DNA from 4 places in the Agaribacterium sp. ZY112 genome. Region 4 is predicted to be linked to each of the others. Evidence: predicted binding sites of a transcription regulator. Region 4 holds the regulator's gene; each other region holds the start of a gene.
The links. The regulator sigma-54, encoded in region 4, starts transcription at its own class of promoters, with help from an activator protein. The targets are predictions, from matches to a motif close to TGGCACANNNNTTGCNNT.
Positions count from the first base shown of each region.

Region 1: a site for sigma-54 is predicted at 783-800, ahead of nifE (nitrogenase iron-molybdenum cofactor biosynthesis protein NifE). Genes of this name have one in related genera too.
Region 2: a site for sigma-54 is predicted at 1,026-1,043, ahead of AB1S55_RS10835 (HesB/IscA family protein). Genes of this name have one in related genera too.
Region 3: a site for sigma-54 is predicted at 1,054-1,071, ahead of AB1S55_RS12095 (LruC domain-containing protein). Genes of this name have one in related genera too.

Region 1 covers NZ_CP166840.1:2,480,646-2,482,818, forward strand. Annotated here, with positions in the region: gene AB1S55_RS10800 (NifB/NifX family molybdenum-iron cluster-binding protein) at 1-286, shown strand, start outside; gene AB1S55_RS10805 (hypothetical protein) at 302-559, shown strand; gene nifE (nitrogenase iron-molybdenum cofactor biosynthesis protein NifE) at 844-2,173, shown strand, end outside.
Region 2 covers NZ_CP166840.1:2,484,863-2,487,035, reverse strand. Annotated here, with positions in the region: gene nifU (Fe-S cluster assembly protein NifU) at 1-602, opposite strand, end outside; gene AB1S55_RS10835 (HesB/IscA family protein) at 630-947, opposite strand; gene fdxB (ferredoxin III, nif-specific) at 1,496-1,804, opposite strand; gene AB1S55_RS10825 (NifX-associated nitrogen fixation protein) at 1,832-2,173, opposite strand, start outside.
Region 3 covers NZ_CP166840.1:2,790,724-2,792,896, forward strand. Annotated here, with positions in the region: gene AB1S55_RS12090 (HD domain-containing phosphohydrolase) at 1-603, opposite strand, end outside; gene AB1S55_RS12095 (LruC domain-containing protein) at 1,099-2,173, shown strand, end outside.
Region 4 covers NZ_CP166840.1:1,947,355-1,949,527, reverse strand. Annotated here, with positions in the region: gene lptB (LPS export ABC transporter ATP-binding protein) at 1-440, shown strand, start outside; gene AB1S55_RS08520 (RNA polymerase factor sigma-54) at 627-2,153, shown strand.

The DNA.
Region 1 (2,173 bases), 530 kb from region 4:
TAATGAGGATAAGCTCAAGACAAAGCTCGCTGCTCTTAGCGATGCAGATATATTGTACTGTCGAGCAATGGGGCCAAGTGCCAGTAAGCAAACTCTGAATTTAGGTGTTTGGCCTGTTCGATTAGACCAAGACCGTGCTATTTCAGATATTATTTGTGGTTTACAAGCTCAGCTTGCTGCAAGGGTCAAAGTTGAAGCTTGGCTGCAAAGCATAATATTAAAAAAGCAACGTCTAAAGCAGGGACAAAGCCGTTTTGAGACTTACGAGGCTGAAGGTTGGGTTTAGCCCACTTGATTTATTATGTCTGCTGTATTTACTTGTGTTTGTAAGTTAGATAAAAAATTACGAGCGAGTATTAGCTTACACCCAGTGGGCCAAAACCAAGATTGTTGGCAGATGCGTTTAAAGTTGTTTTATGAAAAGGCAGCCCTAGGTAAGTTAAGCTTTGACCTTAAATATTATAGCTTTAAAGAAGCTCAAGAACTTGCACTTAACTTCCATAAATACGGAGATTTGATGAGTGAAGTGGATATGTACTTATCTTCAGGATCAGATTAGTAGCTAGTTTGTAGCTCTTAAGCTACAGCCATTAGAAAATTGTAAATATCAGCAGCTTAAGTAAGCGCGATTACAATAAGAATGACAACAAAGATAACAAGCTATGCCAGCGCTGTCGTGCTAACGACAAATAAGCTTAATATTCACACAATACATTGTCGTAATCGCGACAAGCTTTCCTTACTTCAATTAAAAAACCTAATAAAAACAAGACTTAAATGCGTGGCCTAGGTTTTGCAATTCATTTTGGTAACAGATTTATCATCTTGCAGTAGAGAGCCATTATGCGTGCAAAAGAATTAGCCGAATTACGTGACGAGCCTGCATGTGAGCACAATAAGAAAGACAAGGCCGCTTGTGCTCGCCCTAAGCCTGGGGCTACAGCGGGTGGTTGTGCCTTTGATGGTGCTCAAATTGCACTGTTGCCGGTTGCAGACGTCGCACATATTGTACATGGCAGTATTGCTTGTGCTGGCAGCTCTTGGGATAACCGTGGTACACGCTCAAGTGGCCCCACACTCTATCGTATAGGTATGACCACGGATTTAAATGAGCAAGATGTCATCATGGGTCGTGGAGAAAAGCGCTTATTCCATGCCATTAAAGAAGCCGTAGAGGAGCACAGCCCGGAAGCTGTTTTTGTTTATAACACCTGTATACCGGCCTTGATTGGTGATGATATCGAAGCCGTTTGCAAAGCCGCATCCGCAAGGTTTGGGCTGGCGGTAGTCCCTATTGACGCTGCGGGGTTCTATGGCACTAAAAACTTAGGTAATCGTATAGCCGGTGAGACGATGTTTAAGTACGTTATTGGCACTCGCGAGCCTGAAGCTAAGCCTGTGCATCCAATCGATAACAACATAAGTATTCACGATATTAATTTGATCGGTGAATTTAATATCGCTGGTGAATTTTGGCATGTGTTGCCTTTGTTTGATGAGCTTGGTTTACGTGTTTTAGGCCGTTTAAGTGGCGATGCTCGCTTTAGAGAAATTCAGAGTATGCATCGGGCCGAGGTCAATATGATGGTGTGCTCTAAAGCAATGCTTAATGTTGCTCGTAAGTTGCAAAGTAAGTATGGAACTCCGTGGTTCGAGGGCAGTTTTTATGGCTTGAGTGATACCTCTCAGGCGTTAAGAAATTTCGCCTCATATCTTGAAGACTCCGATTTAATTAAGCGTGTAGAGAAAATAATTAAGCGAGAGGAAGAAAAACTTGCTCCGCTTATGCAAGCTGGTCGCGATCGCCTTAAGGGGAAAAAGGTATTGCTTTATACCGGAGGGGTTAAATCGTGGTCGATTATTTCTGCTTTGCAGGACCTTGGCATGATTGTAGTAGCAACAGGAACTAAAAAATCCACAGAGGAGGATAAGGCTCGTATTCGAGACTTAATGGGGGATAAGGCGGTAATGTTGCAAGATGGCAGCCCTACTGTGTTGTTACAAACCATTAAAGATTATGGCGCAGATATGCTGATTGCCGGTGGTCGAAATATGTATACCGCGCTGAAAGCCAAAGTCCCTTTTTTAGATATTAATCAAGAGCGAGAATTTGCTTATGCCGGTTATACCGGTATGGCTGAGCTTATTAAGCAGTTGTGTTTAAGCTTGGAAA
Region 2 (2,173 bases), 540 kb from region 4:
TTAGCTATAGGAGCAGGTTTAAAAGCCTGACCAAGCGCACTTAACTCTTCTTCAAGGATATGCTCTATCGCCTCATGGCAAGACGAACACGCTCCACCTGCCTTGGTATAATTAGTTACGTCTTCAACCGAACTCAATTGATGTTTTCTAACTGTTTCTCTTACCTTGATGTCGTCTACAGCAAAACACTTACAAATTAAAGCCCCCTCTTCGTGATCATCGACAATTTCTTCACCGCGATAATTAGCTACTGCCGCCTCTAAAGCTTCTTGGCCCATCACTGAACAGTGCATTTTTTCAGGCGGTAAGCCATCAAGAAAATCAGCAATATCTTGATTATCTATCTTTAATGCTTCATCAAGGGTTAAGCCTTTAATCAGTTCAGTGAGTGCCGATGAAGACGCAATGGCAGAACCACAGCCAAAGGTTTGAAAACCCGCCTCGTCGATACGCTCACTTTCAGGGTTCACCTTTAAGGTAAGTCGTAAAGCATCACCACAACTTAACGAACCCACATCTCCGACTGCATTCGCATCAACGACGGCTCCGGCGTTTTTTGGATCAAAGAAATGTTGCTTAACTTTTTCTGAATATTCCCACATAGCTGCGCTCCAAATTCGTCATTTGTATTAACAAGAACCACTACAAGAACAGTTTGATGTTGCCTTGGGGTTATCGAACTTAAACCCTTTACCTTGCTCATCATCGACAAAATCCATCACTGTATCTTTGAGCATGCTTTCACTATCTTGATCAACAAGCAGAGTTAAACCATCACAGGAATACAATTTGTCTCCACTATCAGCGTGAGATGCAAGAGAAAGGGAATATTTTAAGCCCGTACAAGCTAAGCCTTCGACTTTCACCCTTAAGCCAAATACATCGTTTTTAGATCGGCTGATAAATTCTTCTATTGCACTAACAGCCCTAGTTGTTAAGGAAATCATTAAGCTACCCCGCTTATCTTTTGCACACTGATAGAACTTATTTATAAAGCTCTCTACTACAACTCACTGATTAAACTAGGTGCAATCTAGATGCCAGCGAAAACCACAAATAAAGTATATTAATTTCAACAACTTAGAGAAATCATGGTTTTGTCATATTTACGACAGAACGTAAGTGCTATGGCTTTTGTAAGGCTTGCTACAAAACAAAGTATTGATACGGCTATAAAACAAACTAGAGTTGATGGGCTTTTAAAGGAGGGATTAAGACACAGCTGTGCCATAATTTTGGTGTTTCGGGGCTGCGTCTTATTTTCAGGGTAGCCGTGGGTGTTTAAGCAGGGTAATTTGATACTTTAGACATGGAAGTGGGTTTAAGCAGTGGATGAAGGGTTTCTAAGCTAGCTTGCCTCCCCCCTTCATACCACACATCACAATCACACTATTCGAATTCAGTTCAGTCTTCAGATACCGATCTTCATACATAGTTGGCGATATTAGACCTACTACTCTCATTTAAAATAAGAGCCGTATTTTAAGAGGCATTATTACGCGGCAACTGGTGCATGAGTCTGGCAATTTTTAGGGCAAACACGCGCACAAGACTTGCAACCGATACAATCGAGCTTGTCTTTTACGGCCATCACCATCATCTCGTCATCATCATCGTAATCGTCGTCTTCATCATCGTCAAAGCTGTCCTCCAATACTGAAGACCTGTCGACCAAGGTAAACACATCTCTCGGGCACACTTTGTAACAGCGACCACAACCAATGCAGGTCATAGCATCAATTTTTTCAATAAATTCTGGGGTCCACTCTGTGCCCCCCCGCGTCTTAGAAACAACAAAAGCCATCGTTTATGCCTCATCTAATTAACTAATTTATACACGCGCTGCATCGGGAAAGCTGCGTGCTACGGTAAGTGCTTCGTTAATCAAGCTATTACTCTGTGTTAACAACTGCGCCTCAGTTCGAAACGAAAAACGGTGTACATCACGTAATGTTTTATTAATCACAACTAGGCGACCTACTGTCACTAAGGCCTTGCCAAAACCTTCACTGCTGATGTGCAAAAGAGGTGTCGCAAATAAACCTAATTCTTTTTCCAAACACTGGGCTACTGCGTTGTAATAGGCTTTAAGGCGATTAAGGCAGGCTTCATCTGGGTCAGCCACCACCCCTAAAGCCTTGCGCTCTTCTTTACTGAGTATCAGCATATTAAG
Region 3 (2,173 bases), 840 kb from region 4:
CCATTCAAGTATCCTGTTTATTACTGATACTGACTCAAATAAGGCTTCGCGTGACTTGTCGTGAGAGATTTGCAGAAGATTAAGCGCTTGGCTGACCTCCATTGATCGCTCTTTGACTTGTTTGTCTAGCAGCAAAGCAAGCTTGCTTAATTTTATGTTTTTGGTTTTGGTCTGTGCTTCTGCTTCATCGCGTTCCTTTTCTACGCGTCTGAATTGCAAGGCTTCATCAATGACGCTAACAAGATGCGTTTCATCCCAAGGCTTGGTGAGATAGTTATAGACATGGCTGTCATTGATTGCCGAGCCCAAGGTATCCATGTCACTAAACCCTGTGAGTAAGATACGCACGGTTCTTGGGTGTTGCTTTTCAAAGGTTTGCAAGAGCTCAGCACCACTCATCTCAGGCATTCTCATATCTGAAACGATAAGGTCAAAATCAGTGTCTTCTGCCGATGCTATGGCCTCTGCACCGGAGCCTTTTACCGTAACATCCCAGTTCTGAGAGCGAGCAAAACGCTCAAGCGATTTTAAAATGGCTCGCTCGTCATCAACAAATAAGATCTTGGGTCGATGAGATTGTTCACTCTGTTGCATAGTCGTCATTCCACACCTTGGCATCTCTGTGACTGTCGTTCAGTTCATGCTTGCTTTTTATGAGCAAATATAACCGAATAAATAGGGCCGATACCTTTATAAAAGTATAGGTAATAAAATAGTACGTGTTGAACTATCAGTCATGGGGTTTATAACTATTTCCATGGTTTCTAAGTGTTTCATTACATTTCATTACATTTCATTTTGGCTCTTTTTCAATAAGCCTATCCTTAGGTATAGCTAATGCATAACTTAAGCCAGTTTCATACCTTGGCCTATAGATCAGGGTTTTTAGGGGTATGCTGGTTTTTCTACGTTATGAGTGATGGTGTTTTCTATGATTATTCGCATTATGAAAATGTAACCGTTTAATTTTCATAATGGTTATTCCCAAAATGCAAATCACTAAGTTGTTATTTTACTTTTATGTAATTAATTCAATAGCTTATAGGTTTGGCTTGTCTCGTGCATTGCTCTTCATAGAATTCAACTTGGAGAGACACCATGCGTTTGTTGGCTTTTATTACGGTTTCATTTTGGGGCTTTGCTCTGTTTACCGATGTTGGTGCGGAGTCTTTTGATGAATGCCCAAGTAGTGCTTATTTAATTCAAGGCTCTAATGCTCAGATGTATGGTGTTAATCTGGCAACGGGTTTCTATCAAGGCTTATCTGATGATTTAGGAACGACATCTAAGATCAATGCCATTGGTTTTAATATTCATGATCAATACATTTATGGCTATGGTAGTGGTTGGCGTTCACTCATTCGAATTGATCGACATTTCCAAGCCAGTCCGATTACTACGACTAATACACCCGACACTAATTTTTATGTTGGTGATGTCTCCTTAACTCATAACCGGTACTACGCTTATCGCCCAGGTGCGAGTTATGGCTTGTATTATGTTGATTTAGACCCCAATGCGGATGCTTATTTGCGTTATCAGAGGGTGGTTGACGGTCATACTCTCAATCTGGCTATTTACGATTTTGCCTTTCATCCGAGTCAAAATGCCCTCTATTCGGTTGATCGTAATGGTTTTCTGACATCGATTGACCCTGACACAGGCGACTTCACGCGCATTAACAATGTCGGTGAGTCGGGCACCTTTGGCGCGGTTTATTTTGATTCCTCCGAATACTTCTACATCAGCAGGAACTCGGATGGCTATATTTTTCGCATTGACCTTAAAGCGGAATCACCCTCAGCTGAATTTTTTGCATTTGGACCTCATTCAAACAATAACGATGGTGCCAGATGCGCGATATCAGACATCATCTCAGAGGAGGACAGCGTAGATTTTGGTAATGCTCCTGCCAGTTATGGTTCTGATATTGAATCTAACGGTGCGCGCCATGAAATCAGTGACCACTTATATCTCGGCTCCAGTATTGGTGGTGAAGATGATGGTATTGAGTTTGTCACTAATATCGAACCGGGTTTGAATGCTGTTGTTGTAGCGGATGTAGAAGGTGCTGGGGTCATTAATGCATGGGCCGATTGGAACCAAAATGGCACCTTTGAAGAGTCAGAATTATTTGTCGATGACAAGCCCGCAAGCAGTGGCAGTAACTTTA
Region 4 (2,173 bases):
CTGAAAACATCAGTGCGATTTTGGAAACCCGTAAAGAACTAAGCAAACAGCAGCGCAAAGACAAACAACAAGAGCTGCTCGAAGAGTTTCACATTACCCACATCAAAGACAGCCAAGGCATGGCCTTAAGTGGTGGTGAGCGCCGCAGAGTAGAAATTGCACGCGCACTGGCCAGCGAGCCAAATTTTGTTCTGCTTGACGAACCCTTTGCCGGCGTTGACCCGATCTCGGTCAGTGATATCAAAGACATCATTTTGCAACTCAAAGCAAAAAATATTGGCATCTTAATCACCGATCACAATGTGCGTGAAACGCTCGATATTTGCGAAAAAGCCTATATCGTTTCCGAAGGCCAAATACTCGCCGAAGGTGATTCCGCTACGGTTTTGAGCAATAAAAAAGTACGTGAAGTCTATCTAGGCCAGCACTTTACACTCTAAAACCAACCTCTTGCTGCAGGCCTAGTCGATGGCAGAGCAATTGGCAAGCACATTCGGCATAAAGATTGCTTTGTTATCTGCTTAAAAGCGTTGCCCTGAAGCTAAGGGAATACTAAACTTAGCTAAGTTACCAAACCCAATAGCGCAGAGCGTTTACGGGCCCCAGAGCAACATAAGTAGTCGCCTATGAAGCAATCTCTCCAGTTAAAGATGGGCCATCAGCTAACGATGACCCCTCAGTTACAACAAGCCATTCGCTTGCTGCAACTTTCTACTCTTGACCTACAAGCCGAAATTCAAGAAGCCCTTGAAAGCAACCCTTTACTCGAAATAAACGAAGTAGAAGAAAGCAGCAGTAGCTCAGATGAGTCAAACAAAAATAATCCGGAAGAGAACAAAGCAAACAACAGCAGTGAAGCTGACCATCAAGCTAATGAGAAATCAGTCAACGAAGGCGATGCCAGCGATGGCTTATCGGAAGGCGATTGGAGTAATGACATTCCAACCGACCTCGCCGTAGACACCAGCTGGGACGACGTTTACCAAGCCAACTCGTTTAGTAACACGGGACTAGCGCGTAACGATCAAGAAGATTACGACTTAGAGAGCCGACGCGGTGGTACAGAGAGCCTTGGTGACCACCTTTTCTGGCAGCTCAACCTCACTCCAATGAGCGACCGTGACCTATTGATTGCAGAAGCAATCATTGATGCCGTTGCCGATAGCGGCATGCTTGAGCAAAGCATCGAAGACATCTTTGAGGGCCTAAGTACCGAGCTTGAAGACTTAGAAGAAGATGAGGTCATCGCCGTCCTACACCGAGTGCAACAATTTGACCCCCCAGGTGTTGCAGCAAGAGACTTAAGTGACTGCTTACTTATCCAGCTCAATGCACTAAAACAAGATACACCAGAGATCAGTAAAGCGCGTGAACTCATCGTCAACTACCTTCCCCTGCTTGGTAGTCGCGACTTCAAGACCTTAATGCGCAAACTAAAAATCAAAGAACCTGAACTTCAAGCTGTCATAGCCATCATTCAGGCGCTTAACCCTCGCCCTGGCGATAGCATCGACACCTCATCAACCGAATACGTTGTTCCCGATGTCTTTGTTAAAAAAGAAAAACAGCGCTGGACCGTTAGCCTCAACCCAGATATCGCACCCAAAATTCGTATCAATTCGGATTACGCATCGATGGTCAAACGTGCTGACAGCAGTGCCGACAACACCTTTATTCGAGACAACCTGCAAGAAGCACGCTGGTTTCTTAAAAGCCTGCAAAGCCGCAATGAAACCCTGCTTAAAGTCGCAACCTGCATCGTAGAAAAACAGCAGGGCTTTTTAGACTTTGGCCCAGAGGCGATGAAGCCGATGGTACTTCATGATGTAGCAGAAATCGTCGGCATGCATGAGTCGACTATTTCCCGTGTAACGACTCAAAAGTACATGCATACCCCTCAGGGTATTTTTGAATTGAAATACTTCTTTTCTAGTCACGTTGCCACTGAAGGTGGAGGTGAATGCTCATCCACCGCCATTCGTGCCATCATTAAAAAATTAGTAGCGGCGGAAAATACCCGCAAACCGCTTAGCGACTCGAAAATGACAGCCCTGCTTGAAGAGCAGGGTATTAAGGTTGCTCGCCGTACGATAGCTAAATACCGAGAATCTCTCAGTATTCCGCCATCAAACGAACGCAAGCAATTAACATAATAGCAATCTTATTATTCTAA